One region of the Roseateles microcysteis genome, then DNA from elsewhere that is predicted to be linked to it. Evidence: predicted binding sites of a transcription regulator. Region 1 holds the regulator's gene; each other region holds the start of a gene.
What was found. Region 1 encodes LexA, which represses DNA repair genes until DNA is damaged. Its sites were predicted from a motif close to ACTGTATNNNNATACAGT; they were not measured.
Positions count from the first base shown of each region.

Region 2: V3596_RS03460 (PA0069 family radical SAM protein) is a predicted target of LexA. The motif match lies at 7,177-7,194, and genes of this name have one in related genera.
Region 3: recA (recombinase RecA) is a predicted target of LexA. The motif match lies at 2,663-2,680, and genes of this name have one in related genera.

Region 1 is NZ_JBAJMV010000002.1:353,317-363,166, forward strand. Features, by position in the region: gene V3596_RS06610 (MarR family winged helix-turn-helix transcriptional regulator) at 1-317, shown strand, start outside; gene V3596_RS06615 (organic hydroperoxide resistance protein) at 320-745, shown strand; gene V3596_RS06620 (asparaginase) at 823-1,749, opposite strand; gene lexA (transcriptional repressor LexA) at 1,868-2,548, shown strand; gene V3596_RS06630 (helix-hairpin-helix domain-containing protein) at 2,562-2,858, shown strand; tRNA gene V3596_RS06635 (tRNA-Asp) at 3,016-3,092, opposite strand; tRNA gene V3596_RS06640 (tRNA-Glu) at 3,232-3,307, opposite strand; tRNA gene V3596_RS06645 (tRNA-Ala) at 3,351-3,426, opposite strand; tRNA gene V3596_RS06650 (tRNA-Asp) at 3,528-3,604, opposite strand; tRNA gene V3596_RS06655 (tRNA-Glu) at 3,705-3,780, opposite strand; tRNA gene V3596_RS06660 (tRNA-Ala) at 3,827-3,902, opposite strand; gene gltX (glutamate--tRNA ligase) at 4,044-5,447, opposite strand; gene V3596_RS06670 (O-succinylhomoserine sulfhydrylase) at 5,447-6,685, opposite strand; gene purF (amidophosphoribosyltransferase) at 6,691-8,202, opposite strand; gene V3596_RS06680 (CvpA family protein) at 8,254-8,742, opposite strand; gene V3596_RS06685 (SPOR domain-containing protein) at 8,758-9,552, opposite strand; gene folC (bifunctional tetrahydrofolate synthase/dihydrofolate synthase) at 9,597-9,850, opposite strand, start outside.
Region 2 is NZ_JBAJMV010000001.1:749,959-759,808, forward strand. Features, by position in the region: partial or broken gene dnaK (molecular chaperone DnaK) at 1-1,117, shown strand, start outside; gene dnaJ (molecular chaperone DnaJ) at 1,242-2,393, shown strand; gene V3596_RS03450 (response regulator) at 2,655-4,289, shown strand; gene V3596_RS03455 (phosphoethanolamine transferase) at 4,366-6,030, shown strand; gene V3596_RS03460 (PA0069 family radical SAM protein) at 6,040-7,176, opposite strand; gene V3596_RS03465 (bifunctional diguanylate cyclase/phosphodiesterase) at 7,295-9,820, opposite strand.
Region 3 is NZ_JBAJMV010000007.1:300,101-309,950, forward strand. Features, by position in the region: gene sucC (ADP-forming succinate--CoA ligase subunit beta) at 1-195, opposite strand, end outside; gene V3596_RS20025 (DUF2889 domain-containing protein) at 226-822, opposite strand; gene V3596_RS20030 (regulatory protein RecX) at 1,024-1,575, opposite strand; gene recA (recombinase RecA) at 1,582-2,622, opposite strand; gene V3596_RS20040 (response regulator) at 2,757-3,428, shown strand; gene V3596_RS20045 (sensor histidine kinase) at 3,482-4,981, shown strand; gene rodA (rod shape-determining protein RodA) at 4,994-6,154, opposite strand; gene mrdA (penicillin-binding protein 2) at 6,151-8,181, opposite strand; gene mreD (rod shape-determining protein MreD) at 8,196-8,717, opposite strand; gene mreC (rod shape-determining protein MreC) at 8,714-9,721, opposite strand; gene V3596_RS20070 (rod shape-determining protein) at 9,789-9,850, opposite strand, start outside.

The DNA.
Region 1 (9,850 bases):
AGGACGGCATCAGCGTTTCCACCTTGGGCCAGCGGCTGTCGCTGGATTCGGGCACCCTGACCCCCCTGCTCAAGCGACTTGAAGCGGCCGGGCTGATCAAGCGCCAGCGCGCCAGCGACGATGAGCGCCGCGTCGAGATCTTCTTGAATCCTGAAGGCCAGGCCCTGAAGCGCCAGGCCCAGGACATCCCGCCACAGCTGGCCTGCGCCTCGGCCTGCTCACTGGAAGAACTGAGTTCCCTCACCCGGCGCCTGCATGAGTTGCGAAAGCAGCTCAGCGACGCCGCTGCAAACCCCACCTCACCTCAACAGGAATGAATATGGCACTCGACAAGGTCCTCTACACCGCACGCGCCACTTCGACCGGCGGCCGCGAAGGCAAGTCTGCATCCAGCGATGGCGCATTGAGCGTCGCGCTGTCCACGCCCAAGGAGCTCGGCGGCGCCGGCGGCCCGGGCACCAACCCGGAGCAGCTGTTTGCTGCCGGCTATTCGGCCTGCTTCATCGGCGCGATGAAGGCCGTTGCTGGCAAGATGAAGCTGGCACTGCCGGCCGACCTGTCGATCACTGCCGATGTCGGCATCGGCCCGATTCCCGCCGGCTTTGGCATTCAGGTCGCCATGGCAATCAGCCTGCCAGGCATGGAGCGCGCTCAGGCCGAAGCCCTGGTGGCTGCCGCCCACCAGGTCTGCCCTTACTCGAACGCCACGCGCGGCAATATCGACGTGGCACTGACCGTCGTCTGAGACAACTGCACTGAGGCACGTGAACCCGCCGCCGGCGGTTCTCGCTGAACCCCGCCGCGGCGGGGTTTCTTGGTTTCTCAGGCCAGCAACTGCAGCAGCAGCTCGACCCGCGCCTTGACCGGGCTCAGCGCTCCCGCGCTGGGCAGAGCGCCGCCAATGACTGGGCCGGCGTCGCAGCGTGTGCTTCGCAGCACCCGCACGCCCTGAGCCTGGGCGCGCATCAAAGCAGCTGTCAGGCGCTCCGACAAGGTGCCGTTGCCTGTTCCGGCCACAACAATGCCTTGCACGCCTTGCGACAGCATCGCGTCGACCACGCGGCCATCGGCACCAGCGTGGTTCTGGATCACCTCGACCCAGGGCCAGGCATCCGCATCTATTTCGATGCGCGCAAGGCCAAGCGCCTGCGCTTGCACAGGCGGCGCGCCAAGCCAGCGCAGCCTGCCCTCCTCCACCACACCCAATGGCCCGCCCTCGACAGACGCGAAGGCCTCAACCGCATAGCTATGCACCTTGCGCAGACGATCAGCGCCGTGAACCTTGCCGCTCATCACCGCCAGCACGCCGGATTTCGCTTGCGACGCCACCACCACTGCATCGAGCAGGTTCTGCGGGCCATCCGGCGCCAATGCTGTTGAAGGCCGCATGGCAGCCGTGAAGACGACCGGTTTGCCCGGCGCCAGCACACGCTGCAGGAAGAACGCACTTTCCTCGAGAGTGTCAGTGCCATGCGTGATGACGACTGCAGCCACCTCCGGGCGTGCAAGATGCCTGTCCACGATCTGGGCCAGGCGTTGCCAGGTGGCGAAATCCATGTCCTTGCTGTCGAGCTGCGCGACCTGCTCCGTCTCGAGCTCATAGGCAGCCAAGGGCGGCGCCGCAGCCACCAGCTGCTCGATCGACACCTGCCCGGCCACGTAGCCGACGTTGTCGGCCGCATCAGCAGCCTTGCCCGCAATGGTGCCGCCGGTACCCAGAATGACGATGCGCTCAGCTTTGTTTTGCAATTTGGAAATTCCTGGATGAAAATACAGCCACTGGATAAATACTCAGCCGCCGGCTGATCCTGCGCTCTGGCTTGCAGTTCATTCGACAAGCCGGGCGCAACAACACAAAGAGGATCTTGTGGACGACAGCCCGAAACTCACTGCCCGCCAACAGCAAATCCTCGACCTGGTGCGCGAGTCCATCGCGAAGACAGGCTCCCCCCCCACCCGTGCCGAAATCGCCAACGAGCTCGGCTACCGCTCGGCCAACGCGGCCGAGGAGCACCTGCAAGCACTGGCCCGCAAGGGCGTAATCGAACTGGTGGGCGGCACCTCGCGAGGTATCCGCCTGAAGTCTGACACATTGCGCGCGTTACACGAGGCAAGAGAAGCTCGCGAGCGCCAGTTTTCACTGCCCATGCCGGGCATCGCGCAATTGAGCCTGCCCCTGGTGGGCCGTGTGGCGGCCGGCAGCCCGATCCTCGCGCAAGAGCATATCGAGCAGCATTACAGCGTGGAGCCCTCGCTCTTCGCCCGCAAGCCGGACTACCTGCTGCGAGTCAAGGGCATGAGCATGCGCGACATCGGCATCGTCGATGGCGACCTGCTGGCCGTGCAACGCGCCAGCGAGGCCAGGAACGGTCAGATCGTGGTGGCCAGGCTTGGAGATGAAGTCACGGTCAAGCGCTTCAAGCGCGGCCGCGCCGGCATCGAGCTGCTGCCAGAGAACCCGGATTTCGAACCCATCATCGTCAGCAATGACGATGAGAGCTTTGCCCTGGAGGGTCTCGCCGTCGGGCTGATCCGTTCGCAATTCTGAACGGGGCCGCTTGATGACGCAGTCGACCAAGGCTCAGCATCGTGACGAGTGCGAGGAGCTGGAGCAGATTCCAAACATCGGTCCGGCCGCTGCGGCCGATTTGAGGCTGCTGGGTATCAAGAAGCCGCGTGAACTGCGCGGCCGCGACGCCTTCGTTCTTTATCAGCAGCTTTGCGCAGTAACCGAACAGCGTCATGACCCCTGCGTGCTCGATACCTTCATGGCGGCCGTTGATTTCATGGGCGGCGCTGCTGCCAGCCCGTGGTGGCATTACACGGCGCAACGCAAGGCACTTTACGGAACTATCTAATCAGCATTGAATCAGGCGCTCGCTGAGTATTGACCAGGCCCTACCGGGAACAAGTTCAATCTAATGGGCCAGCTGGAATTTTGACGAGCATGGCGAGTCCGACAACTGCGCCAAAGAAAAAGCCCCGGCTGCTTTCGCAACCAGGGCTTTTGAATGTTGGCGGAGTGGACGGGGCTCGAACCCGCGACCCCCGGCGTGACAGGCCGGTATTCTAACCAACTGAACTACCACTCCATTCGGGGATATATTTCAATCACCGGGTAATTTAAGCCGAATTCAATTTCTTGAATCCAACCAAGCTCACCAAACTCGCCCGTCTTGCGACGGGATTGTCAAAATCTCCCATCATGCGACGGGACTACCCAGATAAATCTGGCGTCCCCTAGGGGATTCGAACCCCTGTAGCCACCGTGAAAGGGTGGTGTCCTAGGCCTCTAGACGAAGGGGACAAAACTTCTGCACCTGAACGCGCGCCACTCAAGCCTTGAAACTTGGTGGAGGTAAGCGGGATCGAACCGCTGACCTCTTGCATGCCATGCAAGCGCTCTCCCAGCTGAGCTATACCCCCTTTTGAATTTCTTCAATCAGGGCGCGCTGTTCAAGCGTGTCACTAACTATACCATCAAAATACAAGCGGCCAACTGAATGGCCGCTGATATTAGCAAACCTTGGCGGAGTGGACGGGGCTCGAACCCGCGACCCCCGGCGTGACAGGCCGGTATTCTAACCAACTGAACTACCACTCCGCGTGGGGTAATTTTGAACAACCTCTTCAAACTCGCGTTCAAAAAGACTGCCAAGTATTACCAAACTTGCCCGTCTTGCGACGGATTGACCAGATAAATCTGGCGTCCCCTAGGGGATTCGAACCCCTGTAGCCACCGTGAAAGGGTGGTGTCCTAGGCCTCTAGACGAAGGGGACAAATCCTTCTGTCACTTGAACTGCGCGCCACTCAAGCTTTGAAACTTGGTGGAGGTAAGCGGGATCGAACCGCTGACCTCTTGCATGCCATGCAAGCGCTCTCCCAGCTGAGCTATACCCCCGTTTTCACGGCCGACTGCGCACTTTCGTGTTCAGCCTTGGTTACTTTGATTCTCAAGCTACCGCGAGTATCTAAACTCAGCCGCCGCTTGCAATTCAATGTATCGCGCTGTTCAAGCAAGACCAAGAGTATAGACCGTTTTTTAGGCCCCACGCAAGCGTTCGATGACTTTTTCTTTGCTGAACAGTTCGAGCACGGCATCGAGCGATGGCGTTTGCGCGCGGCCACACACCAGCACCCGCACCGGAATCGCGAGTTGCGGCATCTTCAGGGCATGGGCACCAATGACCTCCTTGATCGCTGCCTGGATGGCAGCCTTGTGCCACTCGATGCCGGCGAACTTGTCGGCCAGCGCGGTCAAGGCTGGCTTGATCGTGTCGGTTACGTGAGCGGTCAACTCTTCCGCTGACGGCGTCACCGCAGCAAAGTACATGCTCAACCAGTCGGCGAGCGCGACCGTGGTCGCGCAACGATCCTTGAACAGAGCACACATCGGCTGCAGCTGCGCCGCTTCGGCCTGAATGCCGCGCTTGGCCAGTTGAGCCGAGACCAACGATGCCAGGCGAGCTTCGTCGATCTGCTTGATGTACTGGCCGTTGACCCACTCCAACTTGGCCGGATCCCATTGCGACGGGCTCTTGGACAAGTGCGTGCCGTCGAACCAGCTGACCATTTGTTCGCTGGAGAACAGCTCGTCGTCGCCATGACTCCAGCCCAGGCGCGAGAGGTAGTTGAGCATCGCCTCGGGCAGGTAGCCGTCGTCTTCATAGGCCGTCACGCTGACCGCACCGCGGCGCTTCGAGAGCTTCTGGCCATCGTCGCCCAGGATGATGGGCAGATGGCCGAATACTGGCAGCTTGGCGCCCAACGCATGGAAGATGTTGATCTGCCAGGGCGTGTTGTTGATGTGCTCGTCACCACGGAAGACATGGGTGATCGACATATCCCAGTCGTCCACGACCACCGCGAAGTTGTAGGTCGGCACGCCATCCGGGCGAACGATGATCAGGTCGTCGATCTCGCGGTTGTTGATCGTGATCGGACCCTTGACCAGATCGTTCCAGGTCACGTCGCCATCCACGGGATTCTTGAAGCGCACGACCGGCTGCACACCTTCAGGTACGGCGGGCAACTCCTTGCCTGCCTCGGGGCGCCAGGTGCCGTCGTAGCGCCGCTTCTCGCCGCGTGCATCTTGCGCCGCCTTCATCGATTCGAGCTGCTCGGGAGTACAGTAGCAGCGGTAGGCCTTGCCCTCGGCGATCAGCTGATCGACCACCGCCTGATAGCGCTCCAGACGCTGCATCTGATAGATCGGGCCTTCGTCGTACTCAAGGCCCAGCCACTTCATCGAGGCAAGGATCTGCTCGACCGAATCCTGCGTCGAGCGGGCCAAATCGGTGTCTTCGATGCGCAGCACGAACTGGCCGCCGTGGTGGCGGGCGTAGGCCCAGGAATACAGCGCAGTGCGCGCGGTACCCAGGTGCAGGAAGCCGGTGGGCGAAGGCGCAATGCGGGTGCGCACGGTGGTGGAAGCTTGTTGGCTCATCAGTTCTTCAACAATGTGGAAAGGCCGCGCAGCAGATCGTCGGTGATGTCGTCGACATGCTCGAGGCCGACGGACAGGCGGATCAAGCCCTGGCTGATGCCGGCAGCGCGACGTTGCTCTTCGCTCAGGCGGCCATGCGAGGTCGTGGCCGGATGCGTGATGATGGACTTGGTATCGCCCAGGTTCGTCGCGATGCTCAGGACGCGAGTGCTGTCGATGACGTGGAAGGCCGCGGCGCGCGCAGCCTCGGGTGTTGCACCGTGCAGTTCAAAGGACAAGACGGCACCGCCCTGCCCCGATTGCTGACGCATGGCCAGCTCGTGCTGAGGATGCGACGCTAGTGATGGGTAGTGGACGCGGGCAACTTCCGGGCGCGCTTCCAGCCAGCTCGCCACAGCCAGTGCCTGCTCGCTTTGTGCCCGCATGCGCAGGCTCAGTGTCTCGAGGCCCTTCAGCACGACCCAGGCATTGAAAGGCGACAACACCATGCCGGCCGTGCGGACCACCGGGCCGAACACGTCCTTGATGATGCGGCTCGGGCCGCACAGCGCGCCCGCCATCACGCGACCCTGGCCATCCATGTACTTGGTGGCCGAATGCATGATCAGGTCGGCACCGAACTCGGTGGGCCGTTGCAGGCAAGGCGTTGAATAGGTGTTGTCCACCACCAGCAGCGCACCCGCGGCATGAGCGATGTCGGCCAGCGCGCCGATATCGCAGACCTCGGTCAGGGGATTGGTGGGTGTCTCGGCGAAGAAGAGCTTGGTCGTCGGCTTGATTGCGTCGCGCCATTCCTGAAGATCGGTCTGCGAGACGAAAGTCGTCTCGACTCCGAACTTGCCGAACTCCTTGGCAAACAAGTTGATGGTCGAGCCGAACACCGAGCGCGAGCAGACCACATGGTCGCCGGCCTTCAAGAGGCCCATGCAGAGCAGCAGGATGGCGCCCATGCCGCTGGCCGTGGCAACCGCTGCTTCCGTGCCTTCCATCGCGGCCAGGCGCGCTTCAAGGCTGCGCACCGTCGGGTTGCTGGTGCGCGAGTAGGTGAAGTCTTCGGACGCGGCAAAACGCTCGGCCGAGGTCTGCGCATCCGGCTGCACGTAGGCACTCGTCAGGAACAGCGCTTCGGAGTTTTCGCCATGCTGGCTGGGGGCCAGCGCCGTGCGCACGGCCAGAGTTTCCGGGCGCAGGCCTTCGGGCAGCTTGGCGCGGGCGATTCGGCGTTCTTCGTCGCTCATGCCCATCAGCCTTCCGCTCGACTCTGCAACGCCAGGCGGCTGCGCGCGGAGTCCTCTTCCTCGTCGCCTTGCGACTTGCGCTGTGCCTGGATGGTGGCGAAGTCCTCCACCGACACGTCACCGGTCACGTACTGGCCATCGAAGCAGGAGGCCTCGAAGCCGTTGAGACCCGGGCGCAGCGCAGCCACCACGCGCTTCATGGCATCCACGTCCTGATAGATCAGGGCATCGGCACCGATGTAGGCACGAATCTCTTCGATGGTGCGGTTGTGGGCGATCAGCTCTTCGCTGGTGGGCATGTCGATGCCGTAGACATTCGGGTAGCGCACCGGCGGTGCGGCCGAAGCCAGGTAGACCTTGCGGGCGCCGGCTTCGCGCGCCATCTGCACGATTTCCTTGGACGTGGTGCCGCGCACGATGGAGTCGTCCACCAGCAGCACATTGCGGCCCTTGAACTCCAGGCCGATGGCGTTCAGCTTCTGGCGCACCGACTTTTTGCGCGCGCCCTGCCCCGGCATGATGAAAGTACGGCCGACATAGCGGTTCTTCACAAAGCCTTCCCGATAGGGCTTGCCGATGCGGTGGGCCAATTGCATGGCCGAGGGACGGCTCGATTCAGGAATCGGGATCACCACGTCGATGTCGCTGGGCGGCATGGTCGAGATCAGGCGCTGGGCCAGGGTCTCGCCCATGTTCAGGCGGGCCTGGTAGACCGAGATGCCGTCCATCACCGAGTCCGGACGGGCCAGGTAGACGAACTCGAACATGCAGGGATTCAGCGTCGGGTTGTCATTGCATTGCTGCGTATGTACCCTGCCGGCCGTGTCGATGAACAAGGCCTCGCCGGGCGCCACGTCGCGAACTAGCTTGTGGCCCGTGCCCTCGAGCGCCACGCTTTCGCTGGCCACCATGAACTCGCCGTCTTCAGCCTGGCCGAAGCACAGAGGCCGGATGCCGAAGGGGTCGCGGAAGGCCAGGAGGCCATGGCCGGCAATCAGGGCGATCACGGCATAGGAGCCCTTGATGCGCTTCTGTACCGCGCGCACGGCTTCGAAGATCGAGTCCGGCGTCAGAGGCAGGTCGCGCGCCACGCGCTCGATCTCATGCGCCAGCACATTGATCAGGACCTCGGTGTCGCTTTCGGTGTTGATGTGGCGGCGGTCATTCTGGAACAGCTCATCCTTCAGCGCATGGGCGTTCGTGAGATTGCCGTTGTGCACCAGCACCAGGCCGAACGGCGCATTGACGTAGAAGGGCTGCGCCTCCTCTTCGTTGTAGGCATTGCCGGCCGTCGGGTAGCGCACCTGGCCCAGGCCCACCGTGCCGGGCAAGGCACGCATGTTGCGGGTGCGGAACACGTCGCGCACCATGCCGCGCGCCTTGTGCATGAAGCACTTGTTGCCCTGCATCGTGACGATGCCGGCGGCGTCCTGGCCACGATGCTGCAAGAGCAGCAAGGCGTCGTAGATCAGCTGATTGACCGGCTGCTTGGAGAGCACACCAACGATGCCGCACATGATTGAAGTCCTTGTTCCTGGATAGCTTGCAGGCCCGCGCGCTCGTGACGCTCAGGCCGGGATGAATTTGACGAGTTGCTCCGGCAATACCGGCTTGATGCCCTGCAGAAGCGCCAGCAGGGGCGGCGCCAGCACAGAATCCTGCCAGGATGGTGTCTCGCGCACCGGCGTGAGGCCAACCAGCAGCACGGCCAGCAAGGCGAACAGAACGCCCCGCAGCACACCGAACCCGGCACCGCCGACCCGGTCGATCAGGCTCAGCGGTGTGGCATGGATCAGCATGCGCACCAGCTTGGCGCCAAGGCTCCAGACCAGCAGCACGATCAGAAAGGCGATGACGAAGCCGGCCACCTGCAGCGTTGCCGGGCTCATGCGCTCTTCGGGCAGCCACTGCACGACGAAGGGCGACACATAGGGTGCAGCGAAGTAGGCGACGAACCAGCCGACGATGGACAGGATCTCGAACACGAGGCCGCGCCACAGCCCCACCGCGACCGAAATGGCCAAGAGGCCGATGAGGATCCAGTCGAGCGTGCTCATGCGGTGCTTACAGACTCAAAGCGTCAACACGACCACCGACAGGCCGGCGCTGCGAACCTTGGCAGCGACCTTGTCAGCCTCGGCACGATCACCGTAGGGGCCGACACGAACGCGGATGCGCTTGCCGTCCGCAGTTTCAACCGCCTGGGTATAGGTCTTCAGGCCGAGCTTCTCGACCTTCATGCGAGCCTCTTGCGCCGCCTTGGCCTCGCCATAGGCGCCGACCTGGACGATGAAGCGCCCAGGCGCAGCCTCACTCGCCTTGGGTGCTGGCTTGCCATCAAGCAGCGCCTGGATGCGCGCGGATTCACGGCCTGCCTTGTCTGCGGCTGCCTTGTCGGCAGCCTTGTGATCGGCATGTTTCTCTGCGGCTTTCTCCGCCGCCTTCTCGACGAGCTTCACGGCTGGCCTGTCCGCCGGCTTTTCAACGGCCTTGGCAGGCGGCGGACTGTCTTCAACCACGGGCTGCGCTTCGGCGGGCACGGTTGACTGCGGCTCGGCCACCGCTGACGGTGTCGGCGCGTGCGTGGGCGCCGTAGCGACGAGTTGCGAAGCTGGCGCAGCCGGAATCTGCAGCGGCAAGGCAGATTCCTTGCGCGGAATGTCGATCGGCAGGTCCACGGGAATGGGCCGCGGCTGGGTTTCAAACACCAGCGGGAAGCCAATCACGCCGATCAGCACCAGCACCGCGGCACCGATCAGGCGGCGTCGGGCGCGCAGACGAAGTTGCTGCACCGCATCGGCCGAATCCGCCACCGGCTTGGCCGCCGGCTTGTCCGTACCGCGCTTGAAGAAAGACATCAAACCCATGGTCTTGGAGAGGTTCCGGTGGAATGGCTGGATCGGGAGGGCAATCAGGTCGGCAGGTGCTTGGCCGACTGCAGCCGCGGCACTCCGTTCTTGAGCACACCGCCGACGGTGTAGAAGGAGCCGAAGACCAGAATTCTATCAGCGGGGTCCGCCTCGGCCGCCGCGGCGGCCAGGGCTGAAAGCGGGTCGGCGTGCCTGTGAATTGCCGGCTGACCCGGCGTCTTCAAACGCCCAGCCAGGCGCAGTGCTTCAAAACTCTCTGCCAGGGCGTCAGCCTTGGCAGCCCGGGGGATCGCAA
Region 2 (9,850 bases), on a different contig from region 1:
CGTCAACCTGCCCTATGTGACGGCTGACGCCTCGGGCCCCAAGCATCTGAACATCAAGCTGACCCGCGCCAAGCTGGAAAGCCTGGTCGAAGAGCTGATCGAGCGCACGATCGCTCCCTGCCGCACCGCCATCAAGGACGCCGGCGTGTCGGTGGGCCAGATCGACGACGTGATCCTGGTCGGCGGCATGACCCGCATGCCCAAGGTGCAGGACAAGGTCAAGGAGTTCTTCGGCAAGGAGCCGCGCAAGGACGTCAACCCTGACGAAGCCGTGGCCGTGGGCGCCGCGATCCAAGGCCAGGTGCTGGGTGGCGAGCGCAAGGACGTGCTGCTGCTGGACGTGACGCCTCTCTCCCTGGGCATTGAAACCCTGGGCGGCGTGATGACCAAGATGATCGCCAAGAACACGACCATCCCGACCAAGTTCAGCCAGACCTTCTCCACCGCCGACGACAACCAGCCGGCTGTGACGATCAAGGTGTTCCAGGGTGAGCGTGAACTGGCTCAGGGCAACAAGAGCCTGGGCGAGTTCAACCTCGAAGGCATCCCGCCGGCACCGCGTGGCACGCCGCAGATCGAAGTGAGCTTCGACATCGACGCCAACGGCATCCTGCACGTGGGCGCCAAGGACAAGGGCACGGGCAAGGAAAACAAGATCACCATCAAGGCGAACTCGGGCCTGTCGGAAGCCGAGATCGAGAAGATGGTCAAGGACGCCGAAGCCAACGCCGTCGAAGACAAGAAGAAGGTCGAGCTTGTGCAGGCCAAGAACCAGGCCGACGGCATGGTGCACAGCGTGCGCAAGTCTCTCCAAGAGCATGGCGACAAGATCGAGGCCGCCGAGAAGGAAGCCATCGAAGCTGCGATCAAGGACCTGGAAGAAGCCATCAAGGGCGACGACAAGGAAGCCATCGAGGCCAAGACCGAAGCCCTGATGACGGCCAGCCAGAAGCTGGGCGAGAAGGTCTATGCCGAATCGCAAGCCGCGCAAGCTGCTGCCGGTGCCGCTGCGGGTGCCCAACAAGCCGAGCAGCCGCAAGCTGCACCGGCCGGCAAGCCCGCCGCTGACGACAACGTCGTCGACGCCGAGTTCAAGGAAGTCAAGGACAGCAAGTAAGAAGAGCGGCGCGCCAATATCTTCGGTGACGTCGATATCGGCCCTGCCTGACGCCGCGCAAGCCCTTCGCCGGGTTTGACGCGGCGCAACTGTTTAGATTGAAGCCAACGCTCTGAAAGCTCTCATGGCAAAGCGTGACTATTACGAAATCCTCGGCGTCGCCAAGAACGCATCAGAGGAGGACATCAAGAAGGCCTACCGCAAGCTGGCCATGAAGCATCACCCGGACCGCAACCAGGGTGAAGGCGCCAAGGCGGCCGAGGAGAAGTTCAAGGAGGCCAAGGAGGCCTACGAGATGCTCTCCGACGGCCAAAAGCGCGCGGCCTACGACCAGTACGGCCACGCCGGCGTTGATCCGAACATGGCCGGCCGAGGCGGCCCGGGCGGCGAAGGCTTTGGCGGCTTTGCCGAGGCCTTTGGCGACATCTTCGGCGACATCTTCGGCGGCGGCGCCGGTGGTGCCGGCCGTCGTGGCGGTGGAGGCCAGCAGGTCTACCGCGGCAACGACCTGTCGTATGCCATGGAGATCTCGCTGGAAGAGGCGGCCAAGGGCAAGGAAACCCAGATCCGCATCCCCAGCTGGGAAGGCTGCGAAACCTGCAAGGGCAGCGGCGCCAAGCCGGGCACCAGCGCCAAGAGCTGTGGCTCCTGCAATGGCTCGGGCACGGTGCACATGCGCCAGGGCTTCTTCTCGATCCAGCAGACCTGCCCGCATTGCAATGGCAGCGGCAAGATCATTCCGGACCCCTGCACCTCCTGCAACGGCGCCGGCAGGATCAAGAAGACCAAGACACTCGAAGTCAAGATTCCGGCCGGCATCAACGAAGGCATGCGCATCCGCTCTGCGGGCAATGGCGAGCCGGGCGTGAACGGCGGGCCTGCGGGCGATCTCTACATCGAGATCCGTATCAAGCAGCATGAGATCTTCGAGCGCGATGGTGACGACCTGCACTGCACGATGCCCGTGTCCATGACCACGGCGGCGCTGGGTGGCACGATCGAGGTCCCGAACCTCACCGGCAAGGCCGAAATCGAGCTGCCCGAGGGCACGCAGCATGGCAAGACCTTCCGCCTGCGCGGCAAGGGCATCAAGGGCGTGCGCTCCAGCTACCCCGGCGACCTCTACTGCCACATCAGCATCGAGACGCCGGTCAAGCTGACCGAGCACCAGCGCAAGCTCCTGAAGGAACTCGACAAGAGTTTCAAGGAGGGCGGCGAGCGCCACTCGCCGAATGCCAAGAGCTGGACCGACCGGGTCAAGGACCTGTTCAAGTAAGCCGGACTTCGCGCGCACGAGAAGCCGCTGCTCCCAGGAGCCGCGGCTTCTTTTTTTGTCCCATGAGTTGAAACAGCAGCGGCATGACGGGCATATTTCACGGCGCTGCCGGTGCAAGTCCGGGCCGGCCCTGACTGCATTTTGTGCGTTGTGCGCCTAAAGTGTGCCAACAAGCACAAGAGCTCTCGTTGGTGAAATCAGTTCTCTATTCCTGCGCCGGACTTGCCCGTGCGCGCACGATGGGCGCCCGCCCCTGTATTGATGCGCAATCTTGACGACGGCATCCAGCAGGCCAGCGCGCTGATCATCGACGCCAATGCCAACTCGCGCAGCCTGATGGCCGCGCAGCTGCGCGACCTTGGCGTGGGCAATGTGCGCCAGACCACGCGGCTGCGCGACGCCCGCGTGATCCTCGAGAACAAGCCCTACGACATCGTCCTGTGCGACTACCATTTCGAGGGCAGCGAGCAATCGGGTCAGCAGTTGCTGGACGAGCTGCGCCGCGAGCAGTTGCTGCCCTACTCCACCGTCTTCGTGATGGTGACCGGTGAGGCCACCTACGCCGTGGTGGCCGAAGCCGCCGAGGCCGCGCTCGACGCCTACCTGATCAAGCCTTACACCACGGCCTCGCTGGCCGAGCGATTGGCTAGCGCGCGCTACCGCAAGCGCATCCTGAAAGACATCTTCGAGGCCATCGAGAACGAGGACTTTGCCAAGGCTGCCGACCTCTGCATGAAGCGCTTCGAAGCGCGCGCGCCCTTCTGGCTCTATGCGGCCCGCATCGGCGCCGAACTGCTCCTGCGCCTGGAGCGCCATGCCGAAGCCCGCAAGATGTACGACGCCATCATCGAGGCCAAGACCGTGCCCTGGGCGCGCCTGGGCGTGGCGCGTGCCGAGCTGGCCTCGGGCAACCTGGTCGCTGCGCGGCGCACGCTGGAAGTGCTGATCGGCGACATGCCCGACCACGCCGACTCCTACGACATGATGGGCCGCGTGCAGATGGAGCAAGGCGAGGTGGCGGCAGCGTTGGAAACCTATCGCACCGCCGCCCGCCTGACGCCGGGCTGCATCCTGCGCACGCAACGCTGTGCGACGCTGGCCTTCTATGCCGGCGAACGCGAAGAGGCGGTCCGCCTGTTCGAGCGCACCATGGCCAACGGCCTCAAGTCCAAGCTCTTCGATCCTTTGGGCCTGGTGCTGCTCGGCCTGATGCGCTTCGACAAGAAGGACAGCAAGGGCCTGGCCTACGCGCAGGACTGCCTGGCTCAACTGGGCGAGCGAACCGAGGACAGCGTCCGCCTGCAGCGCTTCGACCAGGTCTTGCGCATCATCAAAGCCTTGTACGGCCGGCAACTGGCGGAAGCGCTGGCCTTGACGCGCGACCTGAGCGCGCAGTCCGAACGCCCTGATTTCGATCTTGAAGCGGCCACCCTGCTCGCCGCCTTGCTGGTGCGGCTGCATGCGCAGGACATCCAGCTCGAGGAGATGGACGTCACGATCACGCGGCTCGGACTGCGTTACTGCGTCTCCAAGTCCAGCACCGAGCTGATGGTGGCTATGACCGAACGCAACGAGGCCGCAGCCAGCGAGCTGCGCGACTGCCATGCGCGCATCTTTGGCGTGGCCGAGACGGCGATGCGCTATTCGCTGCGCCATGAAGCGCGCAGGGGCGTGGCACTCTTGATCGAGCAAGGCGAACAGACCCGCAACGCCAAGCTGATCGACATGGCCAGCCTGGTGCTGCAACGCCATGCCGACAAGGTGGCCGACGCGCCCGACCTGGCGCAGCGCATTGACGAATTGCAAGCCCGCTGGGTGCGTCCGCTGGGTACCGCCCTGGCTCGCAACCAGCGCGCCGTGGGCGGTCTGGCCCTGCGCACCAAGGCCGCTGCCTGAAGCTGCTGTTCCTGCCGCGGCTCCCGGCCGCGCGCTGGGCCACAATGCGCGCCATCGACATGATGCAACGATACGCATGCGCGCCCTCTTCCGCCTGTTTGGCAAACCCACCCTCGATTCACCGCTGACCATCGCCTGGCTGGGCGCCCTGTGGCTGGGTGTCTTCGGCAATTGGCCGCTGTGGCAGCGCATGCTGGCACTGCCTGACCTGAGCAATGGCAGCGGGCGTGTCTTCGTGCTGGTGTTCGCCGGCATGGTCACGGCCATCCTCGGCGCGCTCTTGAGTCTGTTTGCCTGGCCGAAGCTGATCAAGCCGGCCCTGGCCGTCATGCTGCTCAGTGCCGCGCCGCTGGCCCACTTCATGGGCAGCTATGGCACGGTGATCGACCCGACCATGGTGGTCAACATCCTGCAGACCGACGTGCGCGAAAGCCGCGACCTCCTGAGCGTCGGCCTGCTCCTGAGCCTGGCCTTGCTGGCCTTGCTGCCCATCGCCTGGCTGTGGAAGCGCAAGCTGCATTCGCATCCCTGGCCAGGTCGGCTGGGACGCAATCTGCTGGCCTTCGCTGGCGGCCTGGTGCTGGCCGTAGGCCTGGCCTTGAGTTGCTTTGCCGACCTGGCTTCGACGATGCGCAACAACAAGTCGCTGCGCTACATGATCAGCCCGGTGAATCTGTATTACTCGCTGGGCTCGGTGATGGCCGCCAAGCGCGCCGCACCCAAGGGCCCGCCGGAAGTGATTGGCGCTGATGCCAAGCTGATTGCGCGCGATCCAGGGGCCAAGCCACGCCTGCTGCTGCTGGTGGTCGGTGAGACAGCGCGCTCGGCCAACTTCTCGCTGAACGGCTATGGGCCGACCACCAATCCGGAGCTGGCGAAGGCCGATGTTCTGAGCTTCCGCAATGTCTCATCCTGCGGCACGAGCACCGCTGCTTCGCTGCCCTGCATGTTCTCGCACCTGGGCCGCGAGGCCTTCATCGAGCAGAAGCGTTCGCAGGAGACCCTGCTGGACGTATTGCAGCGCGCCGGCCTGGCCGTGCTCTGGCTGGACAACCAATCGGGCTGCAAAGGCATCTGCGACCGCGTGCCCAGCGCCATGGCGGCACAGCCGGTGGCTGGCGCAGCGCCTTTGCCGGCAGGGCTTTGCGATGGCACGGAGTGCTTCGATGGCGCCTTGTTGCATGGCCTGGACGAACGCCTCGGCGCGCTCGACCCCGAACGCGTGGCACGCGGCGTGGTGCTGGTGATGCACCAGATGGGCAGCCATGGGCCGGCCTACTACAAGCGCTCGCCCGCAGACCGCAAGCCCTTCCAACCCGAGTGCAAGTCCAACGCCCTGCAGCACTGCGAACGCCAGGCCCTGGTCAATGCCTACGACAACTCGATCGCCTATGCCGACTGGCTGCTGGCCCGCAGCATCGACTGGCTGAAGACCAAGTCGGATCGCTTCGACACTGCGATGCTGTATGCCTCCGACCACGGCGAATCACTCGGCGAGAACAATCTGTACCTGCACGGCCTGCCCTACAGCATGGCACCAAAGGAGCAGACGCACATCCCGATGATCCTGTGGATGCCCGAAGCGAGCAGCCAGTCACTCAAGCTCAGGAGCGGCTGCCTCAAGAGCCGCCTGGACCAGCCCTTCTCGCACGACCAGCTGTTCCACACCGTGCTTGGCTACAGTGGCGTGCAGAGCCAGGTCTACAGAAGCGACTGGGACATCCTGGCCGGCTGCCGCTGATTCATTGAGTTAGAACAATTCCGCCTGCGCTGAATCAACATCCCCAGGTGGCTTGAACTGGCTGAGATCCAGGGGCGAGCGCTCCCGCATGAGGCCGAGCCTGGCGCTGGCCTTGTTGAGGCGCTGGCGCAAGAGCTGTGCCCAGATGCCCTCGCCGGTCATTCGGGTGCCAAAGTTGGGGTCGTTGTCCTTGCCGCCGCGCATCTCGCGCAGCCTCGCCATCACGCGCGCGGCCTTGTCTGGCTGGTGCTGCTGCAACCAGTCTTGAAAGAGTGGGTCGACCTCCCAGGGCAGGCGCAGCGGAATGCTGAAGGCCATGCTGGCACCGGCCTCGGCGGCGGCCTCGAGGATGCGTTCCAGCTCCGGCTCGTTGAGGAAGGGAATGATGGGCGAAACGCTCACACCCACCGGGACGCCGGCCTCAGCCAGCGTCTTGATGGTGCGCAGCCGTCGGTGCGGCGCCGCTGCGCGAGGCTCGAGCGTGCGGGCCAGGTGCGGGTCCAGCGTCGTCACCGAGACATAGATCGCCACCTGGTTCTTCGCCGCCATCGGCGCTATCAGGTCCAGGTCTCTCTCAACCCCCGAGGACTTGGTGACGATCGAGAAGGCATGGCCGCATTCGGCCAGCTGCTCGATGATGCGGCGCGTGATGCGCAGCTCGCGTTCGATCGGCTGGTACACGTCGGTGGCCGTGCCCATGCACAGCTGCCGCGGCTTGTAGCCCGGCTTGCTCAATGCCTCGCGCAGGAGCTCGGGCGCATTGACCTTGGCGACGATGCGGGTCTCGAAGTCCAGGCCCGGCGACAGATTCAGGTAACTGTGGGTCGGCCGCGCAAAACAGTAGATGCAGCCATGTTCGCATCCTCTGTACGGGTTGATGGAAATGTCGAAGCCGATGTCCGGCGACTGATTGGTCGAGACGATGGTCTTGGCCCGCTCTTCGATGATCTGCGTGGCCGGCGGCAGGTGCTCGACTTCAGCCTCCTGCTGCAGCGAACCCCAGCCGTCATCGAACTGCTCGCGCAGGTCCTTGCTGAAGCGGTGCTTGATGGCCCAGGCGCTGCCGCGACCTTTCAGGGCATCGGCCTGGACGTAAAGAGGCTGGGCCAGGGCCGGCTTGGCATTGGTGCTGGGCTTGAAAGACATACTGTATTTTCATACAGCATTCCAGATTGCACCAGCGCGGATTCAGCGCCTGCACCAGGGCCGGTGCGGCGGCCGCAGGTCGCGGCGCTGAAGTCAGGCAGCCCGGAAGTTCAGACGTTCAGGCCCGCAGCCGCGCGGCGTCCGGCGGCAGGGCCGGGCTGAACAGCCAGCCCTGGTATTCGTCGCAGCCCAGCGCGCTCAGGCGCTCCAGCTGGGGCTGCTCCTCGACACCCTCGGCGATCACGCGGCAGCCGAGCGTGTGGGCCAGTCCGATGACGGCACGCACGATGGCGTCATCGCTGTCCTTGCGGAGCATGTCGCGCACAAAGCTGCGGTCGATCTTGATCACCTGGATCGGGAAACTCCTGAGCCAGGCCAGCGAACTGTGGCCGGTCCCGAAGTCGTCCAGATGCACGGCGATGCCCGCGTCCTGCAGGCGCTGCAACTGCCGGGCCGCTTCGGCCGGGTCGTCCATCACCGCCGATTCGGTGATCTCCACGACCAGAGAGCAGCTGGGCAGGGCATGGCGGCCGAGGGTCTGCAGAACCTGCTCGGCCAGGGCCGCATCGCGGAACTGCAGGGGCGAGAGATTGATCGCCACCACGGTCTCGAAGCCCTGATCACGCCAGTTGCGCAATTGCGCGCAGGCACGCTGCAGCACCCAGGCACCGATCTCGCCCATCAGCCCGGCGCGTTCGGCCACCGGCACGAACAGGGCCGGCGAGACCATGCCGAGCTGCATGTCGTCCCAGCGCAGCAGGGCCTCGAAGCCGAGAACCCGCCCGTCCGGCACGCCGACCTGGGGCTGGTAATGCAGGTCCAGCGTGCCCTGCTGCAAGGCCAAGCGCAGGCGCTGCTCAAGCAAGGCATCGCGGCGCGAGCGCTCGCCGAGCTGCTCGGTGTAGCGCTGCACCTGGCCCTTGCCCAGCGCCTTGGCCGACTGAAGGGCCAGTTGCGCGCGGCCCAGCAACTCGGTGGGGCTCAGCTCTCGCGGCGCGGGCTCCAGCAGCAGCCCGAAGCAGGCCGTCTGGCCGGCGCCGGTGCCCAGCTCCAGGAGCACCGTCTGCAGCCGGCTGGCGAGCAGTTCGGGCGTGGTCACCATGTCGCACAGGATGGCGAACTCGTCGCTGCCGAGGCGTGCCAGCGTCGCGCCCTCGGGCAGCACCGGCAGGAGCGCCGCGGCGCAGGCGCGCAGCAGGCTGTCGCCGGCCGGCGTGCCCTGGAACTCGTTGACCGCATGGAAGCCGTCCAGGTCCAGCACCAGCAGCATCAGCGCGCGCCCGCCCGAGGCGGCGGCGGCCAGCCGGTCGGCGAACAGCCAGCGGTTGGGCAGGCCGGTCAGGGCATCGTGCGTGGCACGGTATTGCAGCTCGCGCTCGTGAGCGCGGCGCTCGCTGATGTCAGACACATAGGCCGTGAGCCGCGGCTGCTCGCCGCCGTCGTCCAGGCCCAGCGCCACCTCGATGTCGAACTCATGGCCGTCGGCATGCAGGCCCCGCAGCCCGTCGCGGCCGCGCATGGCCGGCCAGCCGGGCGAGTCCATGTAGCGGGCCCTATGCGCCAGGTGGCGCTCTCGCAGGGCCGGCGGCAGCAGCAGTTCCATGCCCTGCCCCACGAGGTCCTCGCGCCGGCGGCCGAACATCTGTTCCAGGGCGCGGTTGACAATGAGGATCTGGCCCTCGCGATCGGTCACCACGACGCCGTCGGGCGCCAGCTCCAGCAGGTTGCGATACTTGGCCTCGCGCAGCTCGGCCTCGATGAAGGGGCGACGCACGCGGTCGATGAACATGCACCGGTACAGCAGCGCGTAGCTGAGCAGCTTGTAGAGATGGCCGGTCATGTTGGCCATGTCGGTCGAGCGCTCCGAGAAGAGCACGAAGAAACCCTCCCCCAGCGCAGCCAGCCACAGCGCGAGACGCAACTCGGTGTCGCCACCCTGGCGGCCATCGCCGCGTCGGCGCCGTGCGTGCAGGACCAGGGCCAGCAGGTTCAGGCCGGCAATGCCCAGCTCCAGGCCCTTCTTCAGTGGTGTCAGGCCCTGTCCCGGCACGAACATCGCCGGCAGCTGCTGAGGCGCCACCACCGCTTGAGCGGCGAGCGCACACACGATCACAAACAGCAGGCCCGCCAGTCCCAGCCACAGGGCGCCCATGCGGCCCTGGCGAAGCTGCCACCCGGCTGCCCAGGCCAACAGGCTCAGGGCCGCTACCAGGCGCGCCAGCAGCCACAGGAGGATGGACTTGTGCGGCGTGTTGGGCGAGAACAGGTCGGGCATGCCGGCATAGCTGGCCAAGTGCAGCAGGTCCAGCGCCGCGATCAGCAGGAAGGCCGTGGTCAGTACTGGCGCGCGTCGGCCGGTAGCATCGCCGAGCGTGTAATTGGCGGTCAGCCCCACGGTCAGGCAGACCAGCACCGCCGCCATCTCAAGCAGCGTGTGCAGCGCAAGAAAGCTCTCGCGATGCACGCCCACGTCCAGCCAATGGCCCGGCAGCACGGCCACATAGAGCGCCAGCGTCACCCCGCCCAGCAGCGGCAGCTGCCATGCCTGGGCCCGCCAGCCATCGTGCCCCGTCGCGGGCGATGCCAACTGCCTGGCGCTCAAACTGCGGCCATCGACGGCCCCCTCTCCTGTCGCTTGTCGCATGCCCGGATCGTCACAGGCCTCACGCTTCAC
Region 3 (9,850 bases), on a different contig from region 1:
GGTCTTGGCGACCTTGACGCCACCGCCCTTGCCGCGACCGCCTGCATGGATCTGAGCCTTGACCACCCAGACCGGGCCGCCCAGCTTTTGCGCGGCTTCCACCGCTTCTTGCACGGTGAAGGCGGGAATGCCGCGCGGCACCGGCACACCGAACTGGCGCAGGATTTCCTTGCCCTGGTATTCATGAATCTTCATAGGGGTCTCGCTTAGAGGGAAAGATAGTCTTCAGGAAGTGCTTGCAGGCGCCACGGCCGGAGCGGCCGCGCGGGCCTCCCCTTGGCGGTACCAGCGCGGGTAATGGGCTTGCACGACTTCGCCATCGCGCCTCAGCGCATGGCAACGGTCGAGTTGGAAAGGGGGCTGGCCGTCGTCGCTGCCTTCCCGCGTGTCGATGACAACGCCGGCAAAGGCCTGGATCACGGCGGTAGGCAGGATCTGGCACAGCTCGGTCAGATGGGTGCAGCCTTGCACCCCGGAGAGCTGCTGCTTGACTGCGGCGCGGAAGCCCTTCAACAGGTTCAGGCCCTTCAGGCGTGCGTAGGCGTTGCCGTGACGGTCGCAATGTCCGGGGTAAGGCATGGCATGGGTGACCGAGCCGGCATCGATGATGTTCAGGTGCTTGTCGACGACGAGGTGCAAGAGCATGTCGTGAACCGGCTCGCCGGCCTTGCGAATGCCGGCCGAGAGCTGCATGTCGCGTGTCTTGATGTCGCGCAGTTCGGCTTCCACGTCGAACAGCCCGTCCTCGCGTGCATAGACCTGCACCAGCGTGGCGCGGCTGTGCATCAAACGACGCTCGGCAGAGGGGGCGTTCGGGGACATCGAGAGGTATTTGCAGGGTTCGCGACAAGACCGCGGGGCACGATGGAACATCGGTTGCCGCGGAGTTTGCGCAAGCCGGCAATGTAGCATGCTGCGCCGCATCAAGGCTTTCGCGGAACTGTCGGCGCGCCCCGTATTGGTGCCTGAAGCGGCCGCTCGGCGCTGCCTTTCCCTTGCTTTATCGAGCTGCCTTGAGCCAGGTCAGGACTCAGTCTCCGACTTGAGCGCGCGGCGGATCGTCTCGGGTGAGAAGCCCCGGGCCGCCAGAAACCTGCTCTGCCTGGCCCGGTCAGCCTGCGCCAGTGGCGCTGGCTCGCCGAACTTGCGGCGGCGCACTTCGCGTGCCCTGTCCAGCTCGCCCTCACGCAGGGCCTGCGCCTGCTCGGGCGAAAGAGCCAGCCCATGCTGGGCGAGCTCCTGCTTGATGCGCAGCCCGCCAAAGCGCTGCGAACGAACATGAACTCGCGATTCGATGAAGCGCTCTTCGTTCAGATAGCCTTGGCTTTGCAGCCAGACCAGCAGCTGCTCAACCTCGGCCGCGACCTCGGCCGCGTTCACCGCCGATTCTTCGTTGGGCTCGGCGAATGCCTCCCGCCTGGCCGCCGCTTCACCAGCTTGAGCAAGGGCAGCTGCTCGGTCACGATCCCGTGCAATACGCAGCAGCTTGCGCCGCAGCTCGGCGCTGCTGTGCTCGCGTTGAGCCAGCAGCGCGATCGCGCGGGCCTTCAGTGACAGCGGCTTGCCGGCCGCCATCGGCGCTTACTCCGCCCCGGGAACGCTGTTGATCAGTGCGATGCCGACCGACTCGCGGATCTTGTTCTCGATCTCGACGGCCACGTCGGGGTTCTCGCGCAGGAACTCGCGGGCGTTGTCCTTGCCCTGGCCGATCTTCTCGCCGTTGTAGGCGTACCAGGAGCCGGACTTCTCGACCACCTTGGCGTTCACACCCATATCGATGATTTCGCCCTCGCGGCTGATGCCTTCGCCATAGAGGATGTCGAACTCCGCCGTCTTGAACGGGGGCGAGACCTTGTTCTTGACGACCTTGACCTTGGTTTCAGAGCCAATGACTTCTTCGCCCTTCTTGATCGAGCCGATACGACGGATGTCGAGGCGCACCGAGGCGTAGAACTTCAGGGCGTTGCCACCGGTGGTGGTTTCGGGGCTGCCGAACATCACGCCAATCTTCATGCGGATCTGGTTGATGAAGATGACCATGCAGTTGGTCTTCTTGATCGTGGCAGTGAGCTTGCGCAGAGCCTGGCTCATCAGGCGGGCTTGCAGGCCAGGCAGGCTGTCGCCCATTTCGCCTTCGAGTTCGGCCTTGGGCGTAAGCGCAGCGACCGAGTCGACCACGATCAGGTCCACCGAGCCGGAGCGCACCAGGGCGTCGACGATTTCGAGGGCCTGCTCGCCGGTGTCGGGCTGGCTGATCAGCAGCTCTTGCAAGTTGACGCCCAGCTTTTGCGCGTACTGGATGTCCAGCGCATGCTCGGCGTCGATGAAGGCGCAGGTGCCGGCGAGCTTTTGCATTTCGGCGATGACCTGAAGCGTGAGCGTGGTCTTGCCGGAGGACTCGGGGCCGTAGATTTCGACCACGCGGCCGCGCGGCAGGCCGCCAACGCCCAGGGCGATGTCCAGGCCCAGCGAGCCGGTGGAGACGACCTGGATGTCTTCGATCACCTCGCCTTCACCCAGGCGCATGATCGAACCCTTGCCGAACTGCTTTTCGATCTGGGCCAGTGCGGCTTGCAGAGCCTTGGCTTTTTCGGTGTTGAGGGCTTTGACCGGTGCGTCCATGTTTTCTCCTGTTGGGGGCTGAAGGCATTATCAGCCGAAATCTGTATATCCGTACAGTAGTTTAACCAGGGTCTGCTGCCAAGGTTTGTCAGCATGTATTGCTCCCTAGAATGGGGGAAACACGGAGACAGCCCATGCGGATACTGATCGCTGAAGACGACCAAGTGCTGGCCGATGGCCTGCTGCGCTCACTGCGCGCCTCGGGCTATGCGGTAGACCAGGTCGGCAGCGGCAGCGAAGCCGACGCCGCGCTGGCCTCCCATGAGTTCGACCTGCTGATCCTGGACCTGGGCCTGCCCAAGCTGCATGGGCTGGAGGTGCTGCGCAAGTTGCGCGGCCGTGGCTCCAGTGTGCCGGTGCTGATACTGACAGCGGCCGACAGCGTGGAGCAGCGCGTCAAGGGCCTGGACCTGGGCGCCGACGACTACATGGCCAAGCCCTTCTCGCTGCAGGAGCTGGAAGCGCGGGTGCGCGCCCTCACGCGTCGTGGCCTGGGCAGTGCATCCACGGTCATCAAGCACGGCCCCTTGTCCTTCGATGCCACGGGCCGCGTGGCCTACATCAACGAACAGATGATCGAACTGTCGGCGCGCGAGCTTTCGCTGCTCGAAGTGCTCTTGCAGCGCGCCGGCAGACTGGTCAGCAAGGACCAGCTGGTGGAGCGCCTCTGCGAATGGGGCGAAGAGGTCAGCAACAACGCGATCGAGGTCTACATCCACCGGCTGCGCAAGAAGATCGAGCAGGGGCCGATCCGCATCGCCACCGTGCGCGGCCTCGGCTATTGCCTCGAAAAGATCCCCGGCTGAATGATTGAACGGGACTCTCCGATGGCTGGCAGCAGCCATCGACCCTTCGTCCAATGAGCGCCGCACCACAGCCCCGCTCGCTGTTCGGCGAGATCCTGGATTGGATGCTTGCGCCGCTCCTGCTGATCTGGCCGATCAGCGTGGCCTTGACCTGGCTGGTGGCCCAGGGCATTTCCGCCCGGCCCTACGACCGCGAGCTCGGCGAGATGGCGCGCAACCTTGGCCTGCAGGTGGCCACCGAGTCGGCGCGCGGCACGCAGAACAAGGCTCGCTATGCCCTCTCCGCGGAAGCCGCCGCGCTCTTGCGGGCAGACGAAAGCGACACCGTCTACTACCAGGTGCTAGGCCTGCGTGGCGAGTACCTGAGCGGCGACCAGGCCTTGCCGGTGCCTCAGGCCGACGCGAGCATCCAGCCCTGGGACCTGCAGTTCCGCGACGACGAGATCAGCGGCGAGAGCGTGCGCGTGGCCTATCTCTGGGTCGCGCCAGAAGGCCAGACCGGCGCCAACCGGACGATGCTGGTCCAGGTGGCCGAGACGCTGGGAAAGCGCTCGCGGCTGACCAACGAGATCATCAAGGGCGTGATCCTGCCGCAGTTCGTGATCCTGCCGCTGGCGGTGCTGCTGGTGTGGCTGGCCCTGGCGCGCGGTATCGCGCCGCTGAATGAATTGCAGCGCCGCATCCGCCGCCGCGAAAGCTCGGACCTGAGTCCCATCGACGAAGGCCGCGTGCCCGATGAAGTGGCGCCACTGGTGCGCGCCATCAACGACCTGCTGGCGCGGCTTGACCAGTCAATCAGCAGCCAGAAGCACTTCCTCGCCGATGCCGCGCACCAGTTGAAGACACCGCTGGCCGGCCTGCGCACGCAAGCCGAGTTCGCGCAGCGCGAGATCGATGAAGGCCGCAGTTCGCCGTCCGAATTGAAGCGTTCGCTGCAGCAGATCGCGCTCTCCAGCCAGCGCGCCGCCCACATGGTCAACCAGCTGCTGGCCATGGCGCGCGCCGAAGACAAGGAACATGCCGCGCGCCGCAGCATGGTCAATCTCTCAGGCCTGGCCATTGAAACAGTGCGCGACTTCGTGCCCCGCGCGATGGAGAAGCGCATCGACCTCGGCTATGAAGGCGCGGAGATCGCCGCCAGCCAGTTGCGCGTGCTGGGCCATCCCCTGCTGATCCGGGAGCTGATACGCAATCTGGTGGACAACGCCCTGCTCTACACGCCAAACGGCGGCACGGTGACGGTGCGCGTCGTGGAAGACCCGTTCGGCCAGGTCGTCGTGCTGCAGGTGGAAGACTCCGGCCCCGGCATTCCCGAAAGCGAGCGCGAGAAGGTATTCCAGCCCTTCTACCGGGCGCTTGGCACCGAGGTGGATGGCTCGGGCCTGGGCCTGGCCATCGTGCGCGAGATCGCGCAACAGCATGGCACCGAGGTGACGCTGGACGACACCCGCGAACGCCGCCCCTCGCCCGGCCACGAAACGCCAGGCGCCCGCTTCACGATCCGCTTCCAGGCCCAGTCGCAGCAGGCCTTGCCGCCGCCCGCTCAGGAGTGACTCGGGAACAGCTCAGGAATGGTGCGATGCGCGGCGGCTGCGGCCAATGCCCATCAGCAGGCCCAGGCTGATGCCCAGCATCACCATGGCCGTGCCGCCATAGCTGATGAAGGGCAAGGGCACGCCCACCACGGGCAGGATGCCGCTGACCATGCCCATGTTGACGAATACATAGGTGAAGAAGCTCAGGGTGATGGCGCCCGCCAGCAGCCTCGAAAACATCGTCGGCGCCTCGCTGGCAATGACGAGCCCGCGCAGGATCAGCGCGGTGAAGCCGATCAGCAGGCCCAGTGCGCCGATCAGGCCGAACTCCTCGCCATAGGCGGCGAACACAAAGTCGGTCGTGCGCTCGGGGATGAATTCCAGATGGGTCTGCGTGCCCTTCATGAAGCCCTTGCCGGTCACGCCGCCGGAGCCGATGGCGATCTCGCCCTGGATAATGTGGAAGCCCTTACCCAGCGGGTCCTTGCTCGGGTCCAGCAGGGTGCAGACGCGGTTCTTCTGGTACTCGCGCAGCACCGGCCACTTGACCTCGGGCTGGCAGATCGCGTCCTCGCTCATCACCAGGGCCGTGATGGCAAGCGCGCCCGCCACCACGGCCGGCACGATCAGCTTCCAGGACAGGCCGGCGAAGAAGATCACATAGAGGCCGGCGGCCAGCACGAGGATCGACGTGCCCAGGTCTGGCTGCTTGGCCACGAGCCCGACAGGAATGGCCAGCAGGATGAAGGCGGCTACGAAGTCCGGCAACCGTAACTGACCCTCGCGCTTCTGGAACCACCAGGCCAGCATCAACGGCACGGCGATCTTCAGGAGCTCGGAGGGCTGGATCTGCGTGACGCCGATATTGAGCCAGCGGGTCGCGCCCTTCTTGCTGATGCCGAACAGCGCCACCGCGATCAGCAGCGCCACGCCGAAGACGTACAGCGGCACCGCCAGCCGCGCCACCTTCTGCGGCGGCGCCTGCGCCACGACGAACATCACGCCCAGCGCCAGCAACATGTTGCGGGCGTGGTCGACGAAGCGCGTGCCGTGGTCATAGCCGGCCGAATACATGCACAGCAGGCCCAGCGCCATCAGCCAGAACATGGCCAGCAGCAGCGGCACGTCGAAGCCGGCAAACAGGGGCCGCATCCGGCGCAAGAGGCTGGGCTTGCTCAGTACTGCGTTCATCTTGAGGCTCCCGATGCCGCCGAACTGGCCTCAGAGGCTGTCGATGCCGGCGCACTGGCGGCGGCCGGGGCGCCCGATGAACCAGGCAAAGGCACATCGACCGCGCGGCGCGGCGTGCCGACCGGTGCGTAAGTCTTGGCCTGCTGGGTCAGCGCGATGTCTTCCTCGCTCGGGTACTGGCCCAGCAGCATGTAGTCGAACACGCGGCGGGCGATCGGCGCGGCGCCGCTGGAACCCCAGCCGGCGTTCTCGACGATCAGGGCCAGCGCGATCGTCGGCGCTTCCACCGGCGCAAAGGCGACGTAGAGCGAATGGTCGCGCTTGCGCTCGTCGGCCTTGATGTCCTTGTACTTCTCGCCGGCCTTCAGGCCCACGGCCTGGGCCGTCCCTGTCTTGCCGCCGCTGGTGTAGGGCGCGCCGAGGAAGACCTGGCGCGAGGTGCCTTCAAGCGTCACGCCGTTCATGGCATTGCGGATCACTTCCACATGCTCGGGCTTCAGCGGCAGCGGCGGCAGCGCGTCGCTGGCCATGCGGCGCTGCTTGTGCTGCACCACGTCCTCGATCTCGCGCACCAGGCGCGGCTTGAAGCGCTGGCCGCCCGAGGCGATGGTGGAGTAGGCGTTGGCCATCTGCAGCATGGTGAAGTTGTTGTAGCCCTGGCCGATGCCCAGCGAGATCGTCTCACCGGCAAACCACTTCTGGTTGGCCGGGTTCTTGGCGAAGTAGCGGCGCTTCCAGTCCTGCGAGGGCAGCACGCCGGTGACCTCGCCCTGCACGTCAATGTCGGTCTTGCGGCCGAGACCGAAAGGCTCCAGCTGGTCGTGGATCAGGTCCACGCCCATCTCGTTGGCCAGGCTGTAGAAGTAGACGTTGGACGAGCTGACGATGGCCAGGCGCATGTCCTTGGGGCCGGCCCGGTCGGTCTCGGGGCTGCCGAACACCTTGTTGCCAAAGGTGTAGTTCAGGTTGTCCATGATGACCACATTGGCTGCCCGCTTGCCGCTGTTCAAGGCCGCCATCGCCATCAGCGGCTTGAAGGTCGAGCCGGGCGGATAGGTGCCGCGCAGCGCCCGGTTCAGGAGCGGCTTGTCGGGGTTCTCGTTGAGCTCGCGCCAGCTGTCGGCATCGATGCCGTCGACGAAGAGATTGGGGTCGAAGGTTGGCTTGGAAACAAAGGCCAGCACCTCGCCATTGCGCGGGTCGATGGCCACGAGCGCGCCACGCCGGTCCTTGAACAGCTCTTCCACCAGCGCCTGCAGCCGGATGTCGATGGACAGAACCAGCGTATTGCCCGGCGTGGGCGGCCGGTGCGCCAGGCGCCGCACGGCCTTGCCGCCGGCGCTGGTCTCGACCTGCTCGAAGCCGGTCACGCCATGCAGCTCGCGCTCGTAGGCCTGCTCCAGGCCCAGCTTGCCGATGTACTCGGTGCCGCGGTAGTTGGCGATGTCTTCCTCGGGCCAGTCGTCCTGTGCCTTCTTCTCGGCCTGGTTGATGCGGCCGATATAGCCGATCAGGTGGCTGCCGATCTCGCCCAGCGGATAGTTGCGGAACAGCCGCGCCTTGATCTCGACACCGGGAAAGCGGAAGCGTTGCGCGGCAAAGCGCGCCACCTCCGCATCGCTCAGCTTGGTGCGGATCGGCAGCGACTCGAAGTTCTTGCTTTCCTCGATCAGGCGCTTGAAGCGCTTGCGGTCGCGCGGCTGGATCTCGATCACGCCGGCCAGCTCGTCGATGGTCTTTTCCAGGTCCACCACCTTGCTGGGTGTGATCTCCAGCGTGTAGGCCGAATAGTTGCTGGCCAGCACGATACCGTTGCGGTCCTTGATCAGGCCGCGGTTGGGCACGATAGGCACCACGGTCACGCGGTTCGATTCGGCGCGCTCCAGCAGCGCGCTGTGCTGCGCCACCTGCAGCCAGAGCAGGCGCGCCAGCAGCAAGAGGAAGCAGAAGAGCACGAAGGCGCCGGCCGCCAGCACGCGCAAGCGGAAGCGGCTCAGCTCCTGGTGGAGATTCGTAATCAGGGTCACGGGCTAGGCCAGCCTCACAGCGGACGGTGGGCGTCGGGATCGGGCGGCCGGCGCTGCGGCGCGAGCAGGAGGGTCGTGGCAATGGGCCACAGCGCCGTCTCGATCAGCGGCGCGAAGATCAGCGTCCAGCCCGGCCACATGCCACCCACCATCAGGCGCACGATCAGGGAGACCGCATGCGCGCCGATGAAAAGCGGCAGCACATGCAGGGCCTGCTCGCGCAGCTTGAACCACAGCAAGCGGCGATGCAGGGCCACGGCGCCAAAGCTGAGCATGCTGTAGGCCAGCGCGTGCTGACCCAGCAAGGCGCCATGGTGCACGTCCACCAGCAGTCCGAAGCTGAAGGCCCAGCCCACGCCCACGCGGCGCGGCTGGTGCACATTCCAGAACACCAGCACCAGGGCCAGCAGGTCGGGCATTGCGGCCACGCGGCCGATGGGCACCATGTCGAAGATCAGCGCCAACAAGAGGCTCATGGCGATGAACAGAGGGTTGACCGGCAGGAGCAGCTGGCCGGTGCCGCGCGGCATGATCATCGTTCGCCCCCTTGCGCGGGCTTGCTCGCTGCGGCGGCGCGTGCTTCGGCGGCCTTGGCCTTGGCATCGCTCTTGATTTCCGCCTTGCGCTGGGCGGCGCTCGCTGCCTCGGCCGAATTGGCTGCCGCGGCTTCGCTGCGCGCTGCTTCGTGCAGGGCCAAGGGCTCCAGCACCAAGACATGGCGGGCCGCGTCCGGCGACGAGGTCGGCTTCAGGCTGACGCGAGCAAAACTGGTATCGCCACGGCGCTCGACGGTGGCCACGGTGGCCACCGGCAGGCCGGGCGGGTAGACGCCGTCCAGGCCCGAGGTGGAGAGCAGGTCGCCTTCCTTGATGTCGGCATTGGCGGCCATGAAGCGCAGTTCCATCGGACCTTCGCTGCGCTCGCCGCCAAAGGCAACGCCACGCTGCTGCGTGCGGTTGTTGAGCACGGGAATGGCAGCGTCCTTGTCGCCCAGCAGGGTCACCTCGCTTGAGAGCAGGTAGACCCGGGTGACCTGACCCAGCACGCCGGCATCGTTGATGACCGGCGCGCCGGCGCGCACGCCATGGCGGCTGCCGTGGTCGATGACGACGCGGCGCGAGTACGGATCAGCCGCTTCATAAAGCACCTCCGCCGCCATCGATGGCACGGATTGCGCTGCCTGGATCTTCAGGAGCGCACGCAGGCGGTCGTTCTCGGCCTGCAACTGGCTGGCACGCGAAAGCTTCTCGGCCTGCAGTACCAGCTGTCGCCTGGCCTGGTTCTCGGCCTCGGTGGCTCGCTCCATGCCGCGCAGATAGTCGCCACCCGCTTCCCAGGCATCCACCGGGGCCAGCAAGGCGCGCTGCATCGGATGCAGGGCCGTGGCCAGCACCATGCGCAAGGGTTGGGTCAGCTTGAAGCGCGCATCGGCCACCATCAGGAAGATGGCCAGCGCCGCGTAGACCGCCAGCTTGCTGGCGGCCGACAGGCCCTGTCGGAACAAGGGCGGCGGATTGCGATCTAGGGTACCGAGGCTCATGGGCGCCAAACGGAGAAAAGCCGGCCCGTCGTACAACGTGCCGGCTTGCTCGGGAACATGGAGGGGATTACTCGGAGGCGAAGATCAGGCCCAGGCGCTCCATGCGCTCCAGCGCCATGCCGCAACCGC